4 regions of the Variovorax restrictus genome follow, and region 1 is predicted to be linked to each of the others. Evidence: predicted binding sites of a transcription regulator. Region 1 holds the regulator's gene; each other region holds the start of a gene.
What was found. Region 1 encodes sigma-54, which starts transcription at its own class of promoters, with help from an activator protein. Its sites were predicted from a motif close to TGGCANGNAANCTGCTTT; they were not measured.
Positions count from the first base shown of each region.

Region 2: ACSFA0_RS02075 (pilin) is a predicted target of sigma-54. The motif match lies at 2,378-2,395, and genes of this name have one in related genera.
Region 3: atzF (allophanate hydrolase) is a predicted target of sigma-54. The motif match lies at 2,961-2,978, and genes of this name have one in related genera.
Region 4: ACSFA0_RS00555 (TorF family putative porin) is a predicted target of sigma-54. The motif match lies at 2,844-2,861, and genes of this name have one in related genera.

Region 1 covers NZ_JBPJZH010000004.1:12,175-17,583, forward strand. Annotated here, with positions in the region: gene ACSFA0_RS21030 (THUMP domain-containing class I SAM-dependent RNA methyltransferase) at 1-803, opposite strand, end outside; gene ACSFA0_RS21035 (RNA polymerase factor sigma-54) at 816-2,375, opposite strand; gene lptB (LPS export ABC transporter ATP-binding protein) at 2,395-3,189, opposite strand; gene lptA (lipopolysaccharide transport periplasmic protein LptA) at 3,204-3,878, opposite strand; gene ACSFA0_RS21050 (thiol:disulfide interchange protein DsbA/DsbL) at 4,001-4,651, opposite strand; gene ACSFA0_RS21055 (SPOR domain-containing protein) at 4,764-5,409, opposite strand, start outside.
Region 2 covers NZ_JBPJZH010000001.1:432,777-438,185, forward strand. Annotated here, with positions in the region: gene ACSFA0_RS02070 (hypothetical protein) at 1-1,747, opposite strand, end outside; gene ACSFA0_RS02075 (pilin) at 1,823-2,323, opposite strand; gene ACSFA0_RS02080 (3',5'-cyclic-nucleotide phosphodiesterase) at 2,635-3,444, opposite strand; gene ACSFA0_RS02085 (CHASE2 domain-containing protein) at 3,461-5,409, opposite strand, start outside.
Region 3 covers NZ_JBPJZH010000001.1:74,666-80,074, forward strand. Annotated here, with positions in the region: gene ACSFA0_RS00370 (ABC transporter permease) at 1-123, opposite strand, end outside; gene ACSFA0_RS00375 (ABC transporter substrate-binding protein) at 127-1,140, opposite strand; gene atzF (allophanate hydrolase) at 1,205-2,932, opposite strand; gene ACSFA0_RS00385 (M48 family metallopeptidase) at 3,051-3,884, opposite strand; gene ACSFA0_RS00390 (AmpG family muropeptide MFS transporter) at 3,922-5,262, shown strand; gene ACSFA0_RS00395 (beta-ketoacyl-[acyl-carrier-protein] synthase family protein) at 5,359-5,409, shown strand, end outside.
Region 4 covers NZ_JBPJZH010000001.1:111,019-116,427, reverse strand. Annotated here, with positions in the region: gene ACSFA0_RS00570 (fumarylacetoacetate hydrolase family protein) at 1-247, shown strand, start outside; gene ACSFA0_RS00565 (SDR family oxidoreductase) at 260-1,015, opposite strand; gene ACSFA0_RS00560 (YifB family Mg chelatase-like AAA ATPase) at 1,163-2,692, opposite strand; gene ACSFA0_RS00555 (TorF family putative porin) at 2,906-3,646, shown strand; gene glnK (P-II family nitrogen regulator) at 3,706-4,044, shown strand; gene ACSFA0_RS00545 (ammonium transporter) at 4,076-5,409, shown strand, end outside.

The sequences.
Region 1 (5,409 bases):
CCGAAGATGGCCGGCGCGGTACGGGCCGGCGCGTCCGCCGCCTCGTTCTGGATCGACTCCCACACGTGCGGCTGGAAGGGCAGCAGCTTCTCGAAGCCGAAGCGGCGCAGCGCACCGGCCGGGATGCCCAGGCCGATCTGCGCCGCCTCGATGGCGATGGTGCCGCTGCCGCAGCAGGGGTCGTACAGCGGCGCATCGGACACGGCGCCGGTCTCCGGGTTCCACCAGCCGCTGGCGGCCAGCATGGCCGCAGCCAGGGTTTCCTTCAGCGGCGCGTCGCCGGTGTCCTGGCGCCAGCCGCGCTTGAAGAGCGGCTCGCCCGAGGTGTCGATGTAGAGCGTGCAGGTGTCGGTGGTGAGGTGCGCGAACACGCGCACGTCGGGCCACTGCGTCTCGATGCTCGGCCGCACGCCGCCGGCCTTGGCGCGGAAACGGTCGGCGATGGCGTCCTTGATGCGCAGCGTGGCGAAGTTCAGGCTCTGCAGCGGGCTGTGCTGCGCCGTGGTCTCGATCTTGAAGGTCTGCTTCGGCGTGAACCAGATCTCCCACGCCACGCCGCTGGCGATGGCGTAGAGGTCGTTCTCGCTGCGGTACGGCGCGTGCGCCAGTTCGATCAGCACGCGCTGCGCGAGGCGGCTGTACAGGTTGAGCTTCATGGCGTCGCGCCACGAACCGCGCACGAAGACGCCGCCACGCGAGGCCATCAGGTCGTCGCCGGCCAGGCCGGTGAGGCCGTGCACTTCTTGCGCAAGAAAGTCCTCGACGCCGGCGGCGCAAGGCAGGAAAAGATGGAGCTGGTTCATGAACGGACTTGCTTACAGCGCCTTGCGCAGATTGGCCGGCGCGATGCGCAGCGCCTCGCGGTACTTGGCCACGGTGCGCCGGGCGCATTCGATGCCCTGCTCTTTCAGCATCTCGGAGATCTGGCTGTCCGACAGCGGCTTCTTGATGCTCTCGGAGCCGACGAACTGCTTGATGAGCGCGCGCACCGCAGTGCTGGACGCGTTGCCGCCGGTCTCGGTGCCCAGCGCGGAGCCGAAGAAGTACTTCAGCTCGACCGTGCCATAGGGCGTCGACATGTACTTCGCCGTGGTCACGCGGCTGATGGTGGATTCGTGCAGCCCGAGTTCGTCGGCGATCTCGCGCAGCACCAGCGGCCGCATGGCCAGCTCGCCGTGCACGAAGAAGCTCTTCTGCCGGTCGACGATGGCATTGCTCACGCGCAGGATGGTGTCGAAGCGCTGCTGGATGTTCTTGATGAACCAGCGCGCCTCCTGCAGACGCTGCGACAGCGCCTGGCTGCCCTCGCCCTTGTGCTGCTTGAGCGCGCCGGCGTAGATGTCGTGCACCCGCAGGCGCGGCATCACGTCGGGATTGAGCATCACGCGGAACTTGATGTTGGTGCCAGTGCCGATGCGCGTGACGATCACGTCGGGGATCACGACGTTGCGCTCCACGTCGACGAAGCGCCGACCCGGCTTGGGCTCGAGCGTGGCGATCAATTGCAGCGCGCTGCGCACCTCTTCCTCGTTGCTGCGGGTGAGCGTGGCCAGGCGCTTGAAGTCGCGCCGCGCGAGCAGCTCCATCGGCTGCTTGCAGATCGCGATGGCGGTCTTGCGAATCTGCGCCTCTTCGGCACTTTCGTTCGCACGGGCCAGCGCCTTCAGCTGGATGGCCAGGCATTCGCCGAGGTCGCGCGCGCCCACGCCGACCGGCTCCAGGCTCTGCAGCAGGCCGAGCGCCACCTGGAAGTGGTGCACCAGGCCGTCGAACTCGTCGTTGTCGTCGCCGGCCAGGCCCGAGGCCAGGGCGGGCAGCGACTCTTCGAGGTAGCCGTCGTCGTTGAGCGACTCGATCAGGAAGCGCAGCGCGGCCTGGTCGCTCTCGTTCAGGCGCAGGCTCAGCGCCTGGCGGTGCAGATGCGACTGCAGCGATTCCTGGCTGCGCGCCAGCTCGGTGGCGTCGGCGCGATCGTCGTCGCCCAGGTTGTTGGCGCGCGGAGGCGCGTCGCCGCCCCATTCGCTGTCGTCGGGCGCCATGTCGACGGTGCCGTCGCCTTCCCAGTCGGGCGTGGCTTCGGTCGCGTCGACCGCCGGGGTGTCGGCCTCGGTCGTGCTGGTGGTGCTGTCGCTGGTGGCGGCGGGCCCGGGCGAAAAGTCGTCGTCACGCGGTGGCGGTGCATCGGCGGCGTCGACGCCGAACTCCTCACGGGCGGCCTCTTCGGCGGTGCGCTCGAGAAACGGGTTCTCGTCGAGCATCTGCTCCACTTCCTGGCTCAGTTCGAGCGTGGACAGTTGCAGCAGCCGGATCGACTGCTGCAACTGGGGCGTGAGCGCGAGATGCTGCGAAACGCGCAGCGACAGGCCCTGCTTCATGGAGAGTTCCGTCCTCCCCTTACATGCGGAAGTGTTCGCCCAGGTACACGCGGCGTACCTCGGCGTTGTCGACGATCTCCGAAGGCGTGCCTTGTGCCAGCACTTGCCCGTCGCTGATGATGAACGCGTGATCGCAGATGCCCAGCGTCTCACGCACGTTGTGGTCGGTGATGAGCACGCCGATGCCGCGGCTCTTGAGGAAGCTGACGATGCGCTGGATCTCGATCACGGCGATCGGGTCGATGCCGGCGAAGGGCTCGTCCAGCAGGATGAAGCGCGGCTGCGTGGCCAGGGCGCGGGCGATCTCGACGCGGCGGCGTTCGCCGCCCGACAGCGCCAGCGCCGGCGAATCGCGCAGGTGCTCGACGCGCAGGTCCGACAGCAGCTCGTTCAGGCGATCGTCGGTGCGCTTCTTCGACAGCGGCACCATGCGGCCCTTGTCATCGGGCTCGCGCTGGAGCTCGAGCACCGCGCGCACGTTCTCTTGCACGCTCAGCTTGCGGAAGATCGAGGCCTCCTGCGGCAGGTAGCTCAGGCCCATGCGGGCGCGGCGGTGGATCGGCATGTGCGCGATCGGCTCGCCGTCGATGCTGATCTCGCCGGCGTCGGCCCGCACCAGGCCCACGATCATGTAGAACGAGGTCGTCTTGCCGGCGCCATTGGGCCCGAGCAGACCGACGACTTCGCCCTTCTGCACGTCGAGCGAGACGTTCTTGACGACTTGTCGGCTGCCGTAGCGCTTCTGCAGACCGCGCACCTGGAGCCGGCTGCCTTCGACCGCACCGGCACCGGCCGGGACGGCCTGCTTCGCCATGTCCACGCGGTCGTTCACGGGCGCGCTTCTCCGCCGAGCGTGGTGCTCGGGCGCAGGCCGCGGCCGGGTGCCGGCGCGGCGGGTGCACTCGGCTGGGCGGCATCCGCACCGGCTGACTTGGGCGTCAGGATGGCGCGCACACGGCTGCCCTTGTCGCCGGTCGCCACGCTGGCGCCCGGCGGCAGCGGCGCGCCATTCACGGTGAAGGTGTCGTTGCTCTGGTCGTAGACGATCAGGGCACCCGTTGTCTCGTCGTTGACCTTGGCGCCGATCAGCCGCCGCATGATGGCGCGGCGGATGAACTTGACGTTGTCAGCGCGGCTGTCGTACTCGATCACCTCCGACTCGCCCTCGGTCCATTCGTCGACGCCGGAGTCGCGCTTCTGCTTGTAGTAGGCCAGCTTGCCGGGCGCGGCGGTGACCACGCCGTACTGGTAGCCCTCCGGGTCCTGGCGCACGTCGATGCGCGCACCGCGGATGATGATGGTGCCCTTGGTCACCACCACGTTGCCGGTGAACACGCTGGTCTGCTTCAGGTCGTCGTAGCGCATGGCATCGGCCTCGATGTTCATGGGCTTGGTGCGGTCGGCCCTTTCGGCCAGCGCCGGCACGGTAGCGACGGCGAGCAGCAGCGCGGCAAAGCCGGCGCGCAGGAGGGAGGAGAAGGGAGTGTGGGATCGAAGTGTCATAAAGGCACGAAACTTGCTCGACGATTGTATGCGCCGGACCAGTGCATCCGGTCGCCCGGACGAAAAAGCCCGCCAAGGCGGGCTTTGAGAAGGTGGCACGGCCGGGTCGAACGGCCGCAGGCTCAGCCTTTTCGCGCTTCGGCGGTCAGCAGGCTGACCACCTCGAGGGCGCGGTCGAGCGAACCGGCGGTGTCGCCGTCCACGTACCAGCGGCCCGCCACACCCAGCGCCGGCACGCCGGCCACCTGGTAGTCGCTGGTGAGCTGGGTGGCGCGCTTGGCCTTGCCGGCCACCGAGAAGGACTTGAACAGGTCCGCGAACTTCTTGCCGTCCAGATCGGGCTGCTTCTCGGCCCAGGCCAGGATCGCGGCATCGCCGACCAGCGGCTGGCGCTGCTGGTGGATGGCCTGGAACAGCTTCATCTGGAAGGAGTCGACCTTGCCCATGGCTTCCAGCGTGTAGTAGAGGCGCTGCTTCGCTTCGGTGTCGTTGCCCACGAACGGCACCGGGATCCGCTTGAACACCACGTCGGCCGGCAGCTTCTTGACCCATGAGTCCAGGCGCGGCTCGAAGGCCGCGCAGTGCGGGCAGTTGTACGAGAAGAACTCGACCACTTCGACCTTGCCGGCAGGCGTGTCGACCGGCGCGCGCTTGCCCAGCACGATGTAGTCGGTGCCGGCCTTCGGCGTGCGGGCCTGGGCGTGCACGCCGGTGGCGGCGAGGGGGAGCAGCCCGAGGGAGGCAGCGGTCAGCGAAAAGTCACGGCGGTTCATGGTCATCAAAATTTCTCCTGTGCGGCTGACAGAGCCGGGCAGCGGCTGCGGAGTTCCCGCAGCCAGGGATGGGCGCCCGAGGACGCCGATTCGGTCACGCCCTGTGCGGCGCTCAGCGCTGGACGCGCACGAGGTTGGATTCGAGGCCGCCGCTGTCGAGCCGCGACTTCAGACGGTCGGCGTCGTCCTTCTTGTTGAAGGGGCCCGCGCGCACGCGGTAGACGGTGCGACCGGCCTGCTCGCGCTCGGTGACGCGCGCCTCGACGCCCATCAGCGACAGCTTGGCGCGTTGTGCCTCGGCATCGTCGTTGCTGCGGAAGGCCCCGGCCTGCACGAAGTACACGAAGGGGTCGGCGCCGTCGGCCGCGGCAGTGGTGGTGGCCGGCGCGGTGATGCCGGCACGCGCACGCGCCAGGTCGCCCAGCGGGTCGGACGACGCCGCCGGCACGCTGGTGTCGGGGCGGGCGCGGGCGGCCGAGGCGGCGGCGCTGCGCGCGTCGGGCGCGACCACGGCCGGCACCGGGCTGGCGGGCGCGGCCGGGTTCAGCGGGCCGACCGAGGCGGGCTGCTCGGGCGGGGTGCGCGCCGACGGCTTGCCGGCGAGCGGTGCGTTGGGGTTCCAGTCACGGTTCTTGCGGGCCTCGGCCTCGTCCTGCTCGGCGCCGCCGCGCTGGGTCTTGGTCATGAACGGAATCGGCACCTTGGTGACGTAGACCGCGATGCCGAGCGCCACGCCCAGGCCGAGGACGATGCCGATG
Region 2 (5,409 bases), on a different contig from region 1:
TAAACAGGTCATCATGTTGTTTGCTCAGCCGCGCCGACGCCAGCTTTTCGGATTCCGAAAGCGATTTTAACTTGCAGAATGCAAGGCGGAATCCTTCGGCAACGTACGGCACCGTTGAGAAGTTTGATGATTTTCTGTTGAATGCCAGATCTCCAAACGAGCACTGGTCGCTCGAAATCGCAAGCCCATACGGGCCTATTTTATCGTTCAATATCCCCAGGCGATTTTTCGAGATTTCGGCTTCTTTTCCCTTTCCGTATTGGCCTACTGCATACATGATGTACAAGTTGCCCTTGTAATTATCAATCATATGTTGAAGCTGTTTTGGCGTATCGCGCCCGTTGGGCATCGTGTGCATTCCCATGATGGTGGCCATAGAAGAATGCTCGTGGATAGACGGAACTATGGCCGAGAAAGACATTGTGTCGGTTGATATTATTCCTGCGGGATTTCGGATAATTTCTTGCGGAAGCTGAAAGTCGAACCATGTTGTCCCCCAGGTTACGGGCGCCAATCTATCGGTACCGTGATGCAAATTTAGGTAAATTTGTGCGCACAGAACGAGCGTGAGAAAAACGCGGGCCAGCTTGGGAATTGCTAGCGCTGCTGTGGCAAGTGCCAAAATTGGGCCGAGTAGTAGCCAGAGGGGGAATGCGTATCGCCCGATTCGTGAGGTAATCCCCCAGATCACAAAAGAGAACATTGAAAAAGCGCAGACGATCCATATGGCTCTCGACGACGAGCGAGTTGCGGAGTAAATGGCCCCACTCGCCGCGCTTCGCATTGCGCCATGGCTCGGAAGCTTTCGCCAAATATATACGCAGATGAAAAATGCGGTCGAAAATATAAGCGCCAAGGGGCGAATGTCAGGCGACGGGGCTTCAATATAGATCCAGCTTTGGACTTGCAGCATGTCAAAGGGAAGGCGCAGAAGCCCCAAAACTCCACTTCCCAAGAATCTTAGATCTCGAATATTGGTGAGACCAAACTCCTCGGATCGAAATACGCCATTGAAAAATGGAAAAACCGGGCTTCCGAAGTGTTGAATAAGAAGTGCGGACCAATATCCGTGCACAATGGCGAATCCAAGTGCTCCCCCGAGGCTGTACGCTAGGGTAAGCCGCGCCATGTGTGCGGCAGTACTGCGTTGGCCAGACAAGAGGTCGGCTGCTATAACGAGGATAAATGCTAAGCCGAATATGCCGCTTGTTAGCTTGATCCCGATTGCAACGCCAGTGCACAATCCGACTAGGAACAGTTGCCTGGAGCGCTCAGCGTTCGAGGAAAGCAATATTCTGAGCGCTAGCAGAACGAAAATTGAACCGATAGGATCGTTGAATGTTGATCCATTGGCTTGGAGGTAGAGTGGTGCTGAAATTGCCAGCAAGCAAGACAATGCGACCAGTTGGGCCCTCTGAGCCTCATATCTCTCAAGAATTTTGTGCGCAATGCTTCCGATGATTAGAATATTCAAGAAATGGATGGTCGATAGTACCAAGCCAATCAGAATTGCTGGCCAGTCCCAGCGAACCATTAGGTAGAATGGCACATATGCGATTGGGTTCAAGTAAGACTGAATACTGGCCGCAAAATAGTCTTGCGTCCAGCGCGCCCGCAGCAAAAGATCCGGCCCGTAGAAGTGATAGTTGAGCAGATCCCAGTTGTAGTCCTTTCCAGCCAAGAAGCACACTAATGCATTTAATGCGTAAAGCGAAAGCCACTGTGCGCGCTGAATCCATGGATGCATGATGCGGGAGCAGTAAGTTAAAAAGGCCCCGTAGGGCCTTTTTTCAAGTGGGTACTTTGTTTAGGAGTACTTATATTACTGACCGCGGCACGAGCCAGGCAGATACTTGGGGTTCATTGCGGTACCTGAAACGCCCGGGCCGCAGACCCATTTGAAGATGGTTTTGCCGGAGTCGGTGTTGGTCAGCGCTGCGGATGCATCGGAATACGGCGTCATGGAGATCGTCTTGCTGGCGGCATCCTTGAGGTCAGTTGCGGCAGCGGTCGTGATTGTCACAACGCCAGCGTCCGTGGTCGCCACGGAGGCTACATACTTAGTGGGTGCGGTCGAAGATTCACAACCCCATGCGCCAGCGGCCGGCAGGGTTGAACCAACTGCGCTTTGCACCGTCTCGGTGATGCTGGTGCGGCAAGAAGAGCCGGCCAAAATGGCTTCGGTCACCTTGGCGCGGATCGTGTAATCCTGATAAGCCGGCAGCGCCACAGCAGCCAAGATACCGATGATCGCCACGACGATCATCAACTCGATCAGGGTGAAACCCTTTTGCACGTTGCGTGCGATGGAACGACGGTTCATTTCTAACTCCAGGTTGGTTGATGGGCCCGGGACCCTCCCCGGTGCGGTCTACGCACCGCAGCTACCGTGCCAACCGGATGGAATCACCTCAGGCCTTGATCGCCGTGGACTCTGTCACGTTTCGTTTACATGATGTGACAGATCGCGTTGTTTGATGGCGTCATGCCCTGACAAATCCTGTCAGGCCTGCCGAAAGTGTCGATGCCGGCAGACCTCGCAGGTCGCGGACAGACGTCCGGGGCGCGGCTTCGACAGGCTCAGCCCGAACGGTTTGGGGAGGCGATGAGCGGGCGGGTAGACGCCCGAGGCCCTCAGATAGTCAGCACGCTCGCCGTCTGCAGCCAGCGGATGTCGTGCTGCTCTACGCCACGCAGTTGCCAGTCGGCCGTGATGGCGCCGATCTGGCTCATGATTTCCTCGGTTTCGGCGGGCTTGGTGTGGGTGATGTAGATCGGGTACTGGCGGCCGGGGGCGATGTGGGCCAGTTCGTCGACCAGGCTGGCGGGCGACAGGTGCAGGCTGCGCTGGGCCAGGGCCTTTTCGCGGTCGCTGAAGGCGGTTTCGATGACGAGCATGGCCACGTCGAGGGCGTTCACGCGGTCCCAGAAGGGCGGGTTGCGCTCCGTGTCGCCGCTGAAGACCCAGTGCGGGCCCTGGCTTTGCGCGCAGCGCACGGCGTAGCCGCAGGCCGGCACGGTGTGGACGGCGGGCAGCACCTCGATGGCCTTGGCGCGGCGGCTGCCGAGTTGCAGGGTCTGGCCGACGGCGATGTCGTGGAAGCTGACGAAGGGTGCCTCGCGGCTCGGAATGCTCGCGAAGTCGGGCCAGATGACGTTGTTGAAGACGTGGGCGCGCAGGGCCTCGATGGTGGCGCGCAGCGCGTGCACGCGCAGGGGCTGCACGCGGCGCGACGCGATGGCGTCGATCATCAGCGGCAGGGCCGCGATGTGGTCGAGGTGCGAATGGGTGAGCAGCACGTCGTCGATGCTGGCCATCTGCTCGAGCGTGAGGTCGCCGACGCCGGTGCCGGCGTCGACGAGGAGGTCGTCGTCGACCAGAAACGATGTCGTGCGGCAATCTTTGGCGATGGCGCCAGAACAGCCGAGCACACGGACCTGCATTGTGGAAGACCCTCGTTTACTTGGTGTCGAAGCGAATTGCGCCGTCCCAGGCCGGGTCTTTGGGCTGCAATGCCATGGAGGCTAAACGCTTCGCATAAAGCTGGTAAAGAAATTTTTTCGTATCGCCGGCCAGCAGGGGGGCCAACAGCGTCTGCCCTTCCGCCCATTGCTGCGCGCGGTAGGCCGAAAGCACCAACGCCCAGCGTTCGAGCTGGGCCCGCTTGGCCACCCCCACGTCCCCGGCCCGCCCGACCGGCGTGAAGATGGCCACGGCACGGGCCTTGCCGCGAACGTAGACCCGGTCGAGTTCCTGCCAGACATAGGTCGGCACGGCCTTCCGGGTGGTTTCAGCCGCCAGAATCTGCGCGCCGTAGTGGCCGCTGAGGCTTTCGAGCCGTGCCGCCAGGTTCACGGCGTCGCCGACGACTGTGTAGCTGCGGCGCACGGCGGAGCCCATGTCGCCCACGCTCATGACGCCGGTGTTCAGGCCGATGCCCACGCTGATCTGCGGGCCACCTGTTGCGCGGTGGCTGAGGTTGATCTCCTGCACGGCCGCGACCATCTCGATGGCGGCCTGCACGGCCAGGGTGGCATGGTGCGGCGTGTCGACCGGCGCCCCCCAGAAGGCCATGACGCAATCGCCCATGTATTTGTCGACGGTGCCGCGGTGGTGGCTGATGATTTCGGTCAGACGGCTGAACACGGCGTTGAGAAAGGCCTGCAGCTCGGTCGGCGCCATCGTTTCAGACAGCTGCGTGAAGCCGCGCATGTCGCAGAACATCACCGTGAGCTCCTTGCTCTCGGCCCGCATGCTGTAGCGCTCGGGGCGCGCGAGCATCTCGTCGACCAGCTGCGGCGGCACGTAGGTGCCGAAGAGCCGTGCCAGGCTGCGCCGGGCGCGCGCCTCGACGAAGTAGCCCCAGCTCATGTTGAGCAGGAAGGCCATCGCCACCATCATCAGCGCGACCGCCAGGGGCAGCACCAGGCCGAAGCTGGCGAACAGCACGGCGTTCAAGCCGACCACCGCGGTGCCGACGGCCGCGCCGAGCAGCACCGCGCGCGAGGCCGGCAGCATCGACATGCCGAAGGCGAGCGTGAGCCCGGCGACGAGCAGCACCAGCACGTCGTAGCCGGGGGCGTAGTCGGGCACGAAGGGCAGCCGCCCGTCGAGCAGGCCGGAGATGATGTTGGCATGCACTTCCACGCCAGGGAAGGCGGCGCCGACCGGGGTGGCACGCAGGTCTTGCAGGCCGGGCGCCGTCGCGCCGACCAGGACGATCTTTTTCCGGAGCTCGGCGGGCGCGAGTTTGCCGGCCAGCACGTCCGCCGCGGCCACATAGCGGAACGACCCGCCCCGCGCGCCGCCGGGCCCACGGTAGGGCACGAGCAGGCTGGCGCTCTGGTCGACAGGCACGCGCAACGGCGACCCCGCTGTGCCGCCGACCACGATCGCCTCGAGCAGAACGGGCGAATTCTTCAGGGCGTTCTGCGTGAACGCCGGTCGAACCGGCGGCTTGCCGTGCGCCAGGCGATAGACGGCCAGGGCGAGGGATTCGTAGAAGCCCGGCGTGGCCGCGTCGCCGTCGTAGCGCGCGAGCAGGGGCGCGGCGCGCACCACGCCATCTTCGCTGGACTCGATCAGTACATTGATGAAGCCGCTGCTCGGCGCCGCGGCAGCCAGCGGCGCGATGCTGCCGGCGAACCCGTTCCAGCGCCTGGCGTAGGCCTGGCCGCGCGGGAAGGCGTCGGTCGCCAGCACCGGCGCCGGGAGCACGCCTTTGGCATGCGGCGCGGCGGTCTGCGTGAAGTAGTAGCCGAGCGACACGCGCTGGCCCGCCAGCGACCGCGCGAAGGCGGCGTCGTAGTCGAGGCTCGGGGCCAGACGCGCCAGCGCCTCGGCGAAGGCCGGGTTGTCTTTCAGCGCGCCGCTGGCCAGTCCGCGCAGGCTCGGCAGGCCCGAGCTGC
Region 3 (5,409 bases), on a different contig from region 1:
CAGCAGCTTGTCCCACAGCGGCGGCTTGGGCACCGCCGAGGCGGCGCCGTTCGCGGGCGGCGACCAGGGCTTGGTGGCGGCGCCAGAACTGACGCTGACAGGCGCGACGGAGGTGTCGGCCATGGTTCAGGCCTTGTACAAGAGCGCGTCCACCGGCACCTTCTTCTCGAAGATGCCCTTCTCGGTGAACAGGTCGTAGAACTTCTGGAAGTAGGCGACGTCGCTCGGCTTGAACTCGTTGTAGAGCATGTAGGACGCGAGCGGCACTTCGGCGGTGAGCGCGCCTTCGATGGCGGTATAGCCCTTCATGAACTGGCGGGCCTCGTCGGGCTTCGTGCGCACCAGCTCGACGCCGCGTGCATAGGCCGCGATGTACTTCTTGGTCAGCTCCGGGTTCTTCTTGATGAACTCGGTCGTGAGGCTGGCCGCACCGCCGTGCCATGGGGCCATCGGGTCGCCCAGGATGTACTTGGCGACCACGCCGGCTTCGATGACGCGCGTGGTGCCGTTCATGCGGCCGATGGTGCCGGTCGGCTCCAGCGTGTAGCAGGCATCGACCTGGCCCGCCACCAGCGCGGCCACGTGCTGGCCGATGGGCAGTTCGGTCACGGTGGCGCCGGTGGCGCCGGCGCGCTCGAGCATGGTCTTGCAGAGCGTCACGTTCTGGATCCCGGGGCCCGACGCGACCTTCTTGCCCTTGAGGTCGGCCACGGTCTTGAAGGGGCTGTCCTTGGCGGTGATGAACTCGTCGAGCACGAACTTGGCGTTGCTCGGGTTGGTGCAGAAGATCTTGAAGAGGCCGGGCTGCGCGATCTCGCCGATGGCGAGGTTGGCCGAGCCGGTGCCGTTCGAGCTGCCGTCGGAGCGGCCCGAGAGCATCGCTTCCATCACCTGCTGCGCGCCGGCGAACTTCAGCGGTTCGACGTCGAGGCCGGCCTCCTTGAAGTAGCCCTTGTCGACCGCCGCGAAGAAGGGCAGGCCCGCAGCCACCGGCCAGAAGCCGATGCGAATCTTCGTGGCCTGCGCCAGCACCAGCGAGGGCGCGGCGAGCGCGGCGATGCCGGCGGCACCGGCCTGCAGCACATGGCGGCGCGATGGCGTGGCGGCGACCGCCGCGAAAGACTTGTCTTGAGATCCCATGGGTCCGACTCCTGCGAAGGTTGAAGCGAAAGGTTGATGCGAAAGAAAACCGGGCGAGCTGCGCTCAGGCGAGCGCGGCTTGACGCGAGGCGATGTAGCGGCGCCAGCCGCCGTGGTGCGTGATGTCTTCGGCACCGTCGAGCGCGATCGATTCGCAGACGAAGCCCTGCACGGGGCTGCCGTCGTCCAGCGTCAGCGTGCCGATGCCCAGCGGTGCGGGAATGAGCGCGACGAAGGACCCGTAGGCGGTCGCGGGCATCTCCCACACCTCGACGATGAGCGAGGCCCCGCCGGCCGGCACGCGCACCATGCCGGGCTTGGGCGGCACGGTGCCGGGCAAGGCGTAGAGGCGGTACTGCGGGGCGGTCAGCGTCTCGCGCAGCAGCGTGGCGCCGCGCTCGGTGAGCTGGCCGTTCAGGGGCATGCCCGACAGGTGAGCGCCGACCACGGCGACCTTCACGGTGGCGGCGGGCTTGAGTACCGGCAGCGCGGTGGGTTCCGCCATGCGTGCGCCGGTCGCACCGAGCGTGAGCCCGCTCGCGTGGTGCAGCCGTTGGCCGAGCTCGGCCAGCTGGAAGTCGCTGGCACACGGGCCGATCAGCGTCAGACCGAAAGGCAGACCATCGCTGCGCAGGCAGGTCGGCACCGAGAGCGCCGCGTAGTCGAGCAGGTTGACGAAGTTGGTGTACGCGCCGAGGTGCTGGTTGAGCGCGACCGGGTCGGCCTGCATGGCCTCGATCGTGTAGTGCGTGGGCGAGGTCGGCACCACCAGGAGGTCGATGTCTTTCCACATCGGCGCGGCCTGCTGCGCCAGCGCGCGCAGCCGGGTCTGTGCGTCGACGAAATCGGCGGCGCTGTAGCTTCGGCCCTTGGCCAGGATGCTGCGCACCGGCTCGATCACGTCGTCTTCGTGCGCGTCGAAGAAGGGGCGCACCGCGGCGTAGCGCTCGGCCACCAGTGCACTGTCGTAGAGCAGCGCGGCGGCTTCGGCGAGCGGGGCGTAGTCGATCAGCACGCGCGTGGCGCCCAGTGCTTCGACCTGCGCGAGCGAACGCTCGAAGGCCGCGGCGGAATCGGCATCGCCGAAGAATTCGAGCGTCGATGGCACACCGATGCGCAGGCGCGAGGGCAATGGCGTGGTGATCGGCGTCAGCGCACGCGAATACGGGTCGTACGCGTCGTGCCCCATGGCGACGCTCAGCACGCGCGCCGCGAGTTCGACCGTGCGCGCGAAGATCGACACGCAGTCGACGCTCTGCGCCGCCGGCAGCACGCCGCGGGTGCTGATCAAGCCCTTGCTGGGCTTGAGGCCGACGATGTTGTTGAGCCCCGCGGGCACGCGGCCCGAGCCTGCCGTGTCGGTGCCGAGCGCGAAGTCGACCTCGCCCGTCGCCACCACCCGCGCCGAGCCGGAGCTGGAACCGCCCGACACATAGCGCGCGTCGAAGCTGTTGGGCACCGCGCCGTAGGGCGAGCGCGTGCCGTTCAGCCCGCAGGCGAACTGGTCGAGGTTGGTCTTGCCAACCAGCACCGCACCGGCGTCGAGCAGGCGCTGCACCACCTGGGCGTGGTTCGCCGGCTCGCGGGCGAAAGCCGGGCAGGCCGCAGTGGTCGGCAGGCCGGCCACGTCGATGTTGTCCTTGACCGCAAAGCGCAGCCCGGCCAGCGGGCCATTGGCCGCGCCGCCCGAGGCGGCAATCGGCGGGTCGATCCGCGTGATCCAGGCAGCGGCACCGGGGTCGGCAAATTGCCGGTCATCGGTCGGCTGCGAAGTCCTTGCATGCACCATCATCAAGCATCCTGTCTTGTGTACATGACGAGATGCAAGCGGCGTGCCAACGCCGGCCGGCGCTCAGAGAGCCCCGGCCGGTCGGATTCGGTGCGTCAGGAAAGGAGGGAGGGGCGCAGGCTCAGCCGCGCTTCGCCGCCCGGTACAACCCATCCACCTTGCCGATGTTGGCTTCGAGGATGCGGATGCGGTCGGTGCCGCTGGGGTGCGTCGAGAGGAAGCTCAGCCCGCCCTGGTTCTTCGAGGCGGCGGCCATCTTCTTCCAGAGCGACACCGAGGCGCGCGGGTCGTAGCCGGCCCGGGCCGCGAGTTCGAGGCCGACCAGGTCGGCGTCGGTCTCGTCGCCGCGGCTGAACTTGAGCGACAGCAGTTCCGTGCCGGCGCGCGCCGCCATGTTGCCCATCTCGCCCAGGCCGAGCAGCTGTGCCGTGATCGACAGCGCCGCGCCGGTGCCCGCGCTCTTGGCCAGGCGCGCGCGGGCGTGTTCGCGCAGGGCGTGCGCCATCTCGTGGCCCATCACCATCGCGACCTCGTCGTCGCTGAGCTTGAGCTGGTCGAGGATGCCGGTGTAGAAGGCGATCTTGCCGCCCGGCAGGCAGAAGGCGTTGATCTGCTGGCTGCCAATCAGGTTGACCTGCCATTTCCACTGCGCGGCGCGCGCGTTCCAGGGCCCGACGAAGGGGATGAGGCGCGCGGAGATGGTGCGCAGCCGCTGCAGCTGCGGGTGGCTGTCGGGCGCCAGCGCGCCCTTGGCCTTGGCCTGCTTCAGCAACTCGTCGTACTGCTGCACGCCGGCCTGCTCGATGCTGTCGGCGGGCACCAGGTTGCGCGCGACCGAGGCCTTGCCCACTTCGACCTGCGCCAACGCGGGCGTTACGGCGGCAGCCGCCGCCAAAGCCAGGAAAGTCCGGCGCGCGGGCCAGAGACCGATGGAAGATTCGCAGCGTGTGCACATGCGGGAATAATAAGCAGCCACCCCGATCGCCCGCTCAATGCCCCCATCCTCGGCTGCCGAAGCCTCCCCCCCTGCCCTGACCGAAGCGCCGCTGTCGTGGCGCGACGCACTCAAGGTGTACCTCGAGCCCGCGACGCTGCGCATGCTGGCGCTGGGCTTCTCGGCGGGCCTGCCGCTGCTGCTCGTGCTGGGCACGCTCAGCTTCCGGCTGCGCGAAGCCGGCGTGACGCGCAGCGAGATCGGCTACCTGAGCTGGGTCGGCCTGGTCTACGCCTTCAAGTGGGCGTGGGCACCGCTGGTCGACCGGCTGCCCATCCCGCTGCTCACGCGGCGCATGGGCCGCCGCCGCAGCTGGCTGCTGCTAGCGCAGGCACTGGTGATCGGCGGGCTGGTCGGCATGGCGATGGCCGACCCGCGCGGCGGGCTGGCACCACTGGTGTGGTGCGCGTTGCTGGTGGCCTTCGGCTCTGCCACGCAGGACATCGCGCTGGACGCCTTCCGCATCGAATCGGCCGAAACCCGCAAGCAGGCCGCGCTCGCCGCCGCCTACCAGACGGGCTACCGCCTGGCGATGATCTGGGCCGGCGCCGGCGTGCTGTCGATCGCCGCGTGGACCGAGATCACCGGCGCCGCCGGCTACCAGAACGCCGGCTGGAAGGCCGCCTACCTGGTGATGGCCGCCTCGATGGCGGTCGGCGTGCTCACGGTACTGCTGTCGTCGGAGCCCGCCCAGCGCGTGATGCCCCAGGCGCGCAATGCCGCCGAGTGGCTGAAGAACGTGCTGGTCGAGCCCTTCGCCGACTTCATCCGCCGCTACAAGTGGCAGGCGGTGCTGATCCTGTCGCTGATCGCCATCTACCGCATCAGCGACGTGGTGATGGGCATCATGGCCAACCCCTTCTACGTCGACATGGGCTTCAGCAAGGAAGAGGTCGCGGCGGTCAGCAAGGTGTTCGGCGTGGTGATGACGCTGGTCGGCGCCTTCGTGGGCGGCATCCTGTCGATGCGCTTCGGCGTGATGCGCGTGCTGATGCTGGGCGCGGTGCTCAGCGCCGCCAGCAACCTGCTCTTCGCCTGGCTCGCCGCCCACGGCCACGACATGACGATGCTGGTGCTCGTGGTGTCGGCCGACAACCTGGCCGGCGGCATCGCGTCGGCCGCCTTCATCGCCTACCTGTCGAGCCTGACGAACATCAGCTACTCGGCCACGCAGTACGCGCTGTTCAGCTCGCTGATGCTGCTGCTGCCCAAGTTCCTGGCGGGGTATTCGGGTGTGTTCGTCGATGCCTACGGCTACGTCCCCTTCTTCGTGGGCACGGCGCTGCTGGGCGTCCCGGTGCTGGTGCTGGTGACACTGGCGGCGCGCGGCCAGCGCTAAGCCCCTGCGATTGCGGGGTGCCGGCCGACGTGGTGGCCGGCAGACGGCTGCTAGTCTGTGGCATTGTTCGCGCTTCGCCACTTCTTTCTCACCACCGTGCCGTCCCGCATCCCCCCCCTCCAGATCAGCGCCTACACCGCGACTTCG
Region 4 (5,409 bases), on a different contig from region 1:
GGCCATCAACCAGCACCACGACTACCCCGACGGGCTGATGCTCTTTCTCGGCACCATGTTCGCGCCGACGCAAGACCGCCACGGCCCCGGCCAGGGCTTCACCCATGTGGTGGGCGATCAGGTGCGCATCTCGGCGCCTGAACTCGGCGCGCTGGTCAACCGCGTGGTGCACGCCGACCAGGCGCCCCGCTGGCGCTTCGGCATCACCGCGCTGATGCGCAACCTCGCGCACCGCGGGCTGCTCTGAGCCCGAACGTTCTCACCAGGGCAGCGGCTCGCCCAGATGGAAGAAGCCGCCGCTGGGGCCGTCGGCCGGCAGCGTCGCCAGCTGCACGCTCGTCTTGGCACCGTCGACCACGTTCATCGGCGCGCTGCTGCCGCCCATGGCGGTCTGCACCCAGCCGGGGTGGGCCGAATTGACTTTGGTACTGCTGCCCTTGAGTTCATAGGCCAGGTGCACCGTGTACGCGTTGAGTGCCGTCTTCGAGGCGTTGTAGGCGGTCACTTTGGCGTCGTAGATCGGCGAGGCGGGGTCGCTGTGCAGCGTCAGCGAGCCGAGGATGCTCGACAGGTTGACGATGCGGCCGGCCGGTGCCAGGCGCAGCAGCGGCAGCAGCGCCTGCGTCACGGCGATCGGCGCGAAGAAGTTCGCGTCGAAGGTGCCGCGCAGCACTTTGTCGGGCACGGTCGAGGGCAGGTAGCGCGGCGCGCCACCAGGTTCGCCCTCGAGGTACACGCCGGCGTTGTTGACCAGGATGTCGAGGCGCCCGGCCCTTTTCTGGAAGAAGTCGAAGGCGCGGCGGTGGTCCGCGTCGTCGGTCACGTCGAAGACGATCGATTCGGCCTCGATGCCTGCCTCGCGCAGCTGCGCGACGGCGTCGCGGCCGGCTTCGGCGCTGCGGGCGCCGATCACCGGCAGGATGCCGAGGGCGCCGAGCTGACGCGCGGTTTCGAAGCCGATGCCGCGGTTGCCGCCGGTGATGAAGGCGATCTTGCGGTCGAGGGGGGTGCTCATGGGTTCTCCTGGGTTTGAGGGAGGGGCCGCGCCCTGTGCGCGGCCATGGAGCGATGGTCGCGCAGCCGGTCGTTGCAGGCGCGGTGGCTTTGCGAACGCAGTGTTTGCCGAAAAGCCAACAGTGGCAGGGAACCCGGCGCGACCCCTTCAGCGCAGCGCGCGCCGGTACTGCACCGCCTCGGCCACGTGCACCTGCTGCACGGTTTCGGTGGCCGCCAGGTCGGCAATGGTGCGCGCCACCTTCAGGGCCCGGTGCGTGCTGCGTGCCGACCAGCCCAGCCGCGCGGCGGCGGTGTGCAGGAAGCCGAGCGCGGCCGGCTCCAGCGCCGCATGGCGGTCGATCGCCGCGCCCGCCAGCGCCTGGTTCGCCGTGCCTTGGCGGGCGATGGCGCGTTCGCGGGCCGCGACGACGCGTGCACGGATGTCGGCGGTCGATTCGCCCGGCGCGGCGTCGAGCAGTTGCCGCGGCGCGATCGCCGGCACCTCCACGTGCAGGTCGATGCGGTCGAGCAGCGGGCCGCTCAGCTTGCCCTGGTAGCGGGCCACCTGGTCGGGCGTGCAGCGGCAGGCCTTGAGGGCGGAGCCGAGGTGGCCGCAGGGGCACGGGTTCATGGCCGCGATGAGCTGGAAGCGCGCGGGGAACTCGGCCCGGCGCGCCGCGCGCGAGATGGTGATCGTGCCGGTCTCCAGTGGCTCGCGCAGGGCTTCGAGGGCGGCGCGGGCGAACTCGGGGAACTCATCCAAAAAAAGAACCCCTTGGTGCGCCAGCGAAATCTCGCCCGGCCGTGGCGGCGATCCGCCCCCGACCAGCGCCACGGCGCTGGCCGTGTGGTGCGGCGATGCGGTCGGCCGCACCATCCAGCGCTCCAGCGTGAAGCGTCCGCCGAGGCTGGCGATGGCGGCGCTCTCCAGCGCTTCCTCGACCGTCATCGGCGGCAGCAACCCGGCGAAGCGCTGGGCCAGCATCGACTTGCCCGAGCCCGGCGGGCCCACCATCAGCAGCCCATGCTGGCCGGCCGCCGCGATTTCCAGCGCGCGCTTGATGCCGGCGTGGCCCTTCACGTCAGCGAGGTCGGCGTAGGGCGCCGGCGGTGCGGCGGGTCGCGCGGCGACGCGGGTCCAGCCGGCGGCCGGCGGCGCCTCGGGTGAGCCAGCCGGCTGGTGCAGGAACTGCCCGACCACGTCGAGCAGGTGCTGCGCGCCATAGACCACGGCGTCGGGCACCAGCGCCGCCTCCTGCGCGCTGTCGGCCGGCAGCACCAACCGCGTCGCCACGCCGCGGGTGTGGAGCGCGAGCGCCATCGCCAACGCACCACGCACCGGCCGGAGATGGCCGGAGAGTGAGAGCTCACCTGCAAACTCGTGTCCGGCCAGGCGTTCGGGGTCGATCTGGCCACTGGCAGCGAGGATGCCCAGGGCGATCGGCAGGTCGAAACGGCCGGAATCCTTGGGAAGGTCAGCCGGCGCGAGGTTGACCGTGATGCGCTTGTTGCTCGGAAATTCCAGCCCCGCGTTGTGGATCGCCGAACGGACGCGCTCGCGGGCTTCCTTGACTTCCACATCGGCCAGACCCACCAGCGTGAAGCTGGGCAGCCCGTTGGCCAGATGCACCTCGACCGTGACAGCGGCCGCTTCGAGCCCGAGCAGGGCGCGACTTTGCACCAAAGACAGACTCATTCCTCTCCCTTTCACCAAATCGGTGCAATCTTGTATGTCCGCCGAGACAACGCACACATTGGTGCGCGCCCACGGTTTGAAACAATTTTGGCAACGTTTCAAGCCGTGACAGGCCGTTGCGCTGGCCGATGCGTTCACAACGCGAGCAGTTTGGCACGCTCCCTGCTTTGACAGGTTTCCCCCTATCTCAAATCCTGCACAGGAGCCAAATCGATGATGCACCGTAAAACTGCCCAGGCCTTGGCCGTGGTCGCCCTTGCCACCCTGCCGATGTTCGCGAGCGCACAGCTCACGGGCAACGTTGCACTCACGAGCAATTACAAGTTCCGCGGCCAGGACCAGGACACCGGCCGCACGCGCGCCGTCAAGCCCGCCATTCAGGGCGGCTTCGACTACGCCTTCGGCGAGAGCGGCTGGTACGTCGGCAACTGGAACTCCAGCGTCAACTGGCTGTCGGGCAACAGCATCGAGAGCGACATCTACGGCGGCTACAAGTTCGCCGCCGGCGGTGTGAACTGGGACGTGGGCGCGCTGACCTACATCTACCCGGGTGCCAAGGGCGCCAACACCACCGAGCTCTACGGCGCCGGCAGCTTCGGCCCGCTGACCCTGAAGTACTCGCACACGATCTCCAAGGATTACTTCGCCTGGGCCGGCGAGGACGCGGGCTCCGGCTACAAGGGCCGCAACACCGGCTACCTGAACCTGGCCTTCGCGCAGGAAGTCGCGCCCTCGCTGACGCTGAAGGCGGCGGTGGGCTACACGCGCTTCAACGGCGGCATCAAAGACAACGTCCCCGGCATCCCGAACTACGTCGACTACGCGCTGGGCGTGTCGTACGACTTCGGCAGCGGCCTGGCGCTCTACGGCGGTGTGCAGGGCGCGAACAAGAAGGACTTCTACGGCTTCGTGAACAAGGCCCGCGGCATCGTCACGCTCAGCAAGACGCTCTAAAGAACAAAGGCGCGGCCCATGTTGCCGCGCCGATCCATTTCATCTCTAGGAGAAACGCCATGAAGCTGGTCACAGCCATCATCAAACCATTCAAGCTCGACGAGGTGCGCGAGGCGCTGTCGACGATCGGTGTCCAGGGGATCACCGTGACGGAAGTCAAGGGCTTCGGTCGCCAGAAAGGCCATACCGAGCTCTACCGCGGCGCGGAGTACGTGGTCGACTTCCTGCCGAAGGTCAAGATCGAAGCGGCTGTGGCCGACGAGCTGGTCGAGCGGGTGATCGAGGCGGTCGAGGGCGCGGCCCGCACCGGCAAGATCGGCGACGGCAAGATCTTTGTCTACAACCTGGAACAAGTGGTGCGCATCCGCACCGGTGAAACCGGCCGCGAGGCTCTCTGATCTCGCATCGAGGCACGAAAGAACAATCGACATGAAAAAACTGCTTGTCTCACTCGCGCTCGGCTTGAGCGTGCTCACTGCCGGCGTGACCGGTTTCGCCCAGACCCCGACGCCGAACGCCCAGGAAGCCGGGGCCACGTCGGCCGCTGCGCCTTCCGCCGCGACGCCTGCGGCCGCGACGCCTGCTGCCGCACCGGCCGCCGCACCCGCTGCTGCTGCACCCGCTGCGGAAGCTGCCGCGCCTGCCGCTGCCGCTCCGTCGTTCAACAAGGGCGACACCAGCTGGATGATGCTGTCCACGCTGCTGGTCATCATGATGACCATCCCTGGCCTCGCGCTGTTCTACGGCGGCCTGGTCCGCAGCAAGAACATGCTGTCGGTGCTGATGCAGGTGATGGTCACCTTCTCCATGATCGTGGTGCTGTGGCTCATCTACGGCTACAGCCTCGCATTCACCGAGGGGAATGCCTTCATCGGCGGCTTCGACCGGCTCTTCATGAAGGGCGTGTTCGACGCGGCCGCGGGCACCTTCGCACCGGCGGCCACGTTCAGCAAGGGCGTCTACATCCCCGAGCTGCTGTTCGCTGCCTTCCAGGCGACCTTCGCCGGCATCACCTGCTGCCTGATCGTCGGTGCCTTCGCCGAACGCGCCAAGTTCTCCGGCGTGCTGGTGTTCATGGTCATCTGGTTCACCTTCAGCTACACGCCGCTGGCGCACATGGTCTGGTTCTGGATGGGCCCGGACGCCTACACCGCAGCCGGTGTCGTGGACGAGATGAACAGCAAGGCCGGTCTGATCTGGCAGTGGGGCGCGCTCGACTTCGCCGGCGGCACGGTCGTGCACATCAACGCAGCTGTGGCCGGCCTGGTCGGTGCCTACGTGATCGGCAAGCGCGTTGGCTACGGCAAGGAAGCCTTCACGCCGCATTCGCTGACGCTGACGATGGTCGGTGCCTCGCTGCTGTGGGTGGGTTGGTTCGGCTTCAACGCCGGTTCGGCCCTCGAAGCTGGCACCAGCGCCGTGCTCGCCTTCATGAACACCTTCTCGGCCACCGCCGCTGCGGTGCTCGCCTGGTGCATCGGTGAAGCGATGATGCGCGGCAAGGCGTCGATGCTGGGTGCCGCATCGGGTGCCGTCGCCGGCCTCGTGGCCATCACCCCGGCTGCCGGCAACGTCGGCCTGATGGGCGCGATCATCATCGGCTTCATCGCCGGCTTCGCCTGCCTGTGGGGCGTGAACGGCCTGAAGAAGCTGCTGGGCGCGGACGACTCGCTCGACGTGTTCGGCGTGCACGGTGTCGGCGGTATCGTCGGCGCGCTGCTGACCGGCGTGTTCAACACGCAAGCCCTCGGTGGCCCCGGCCT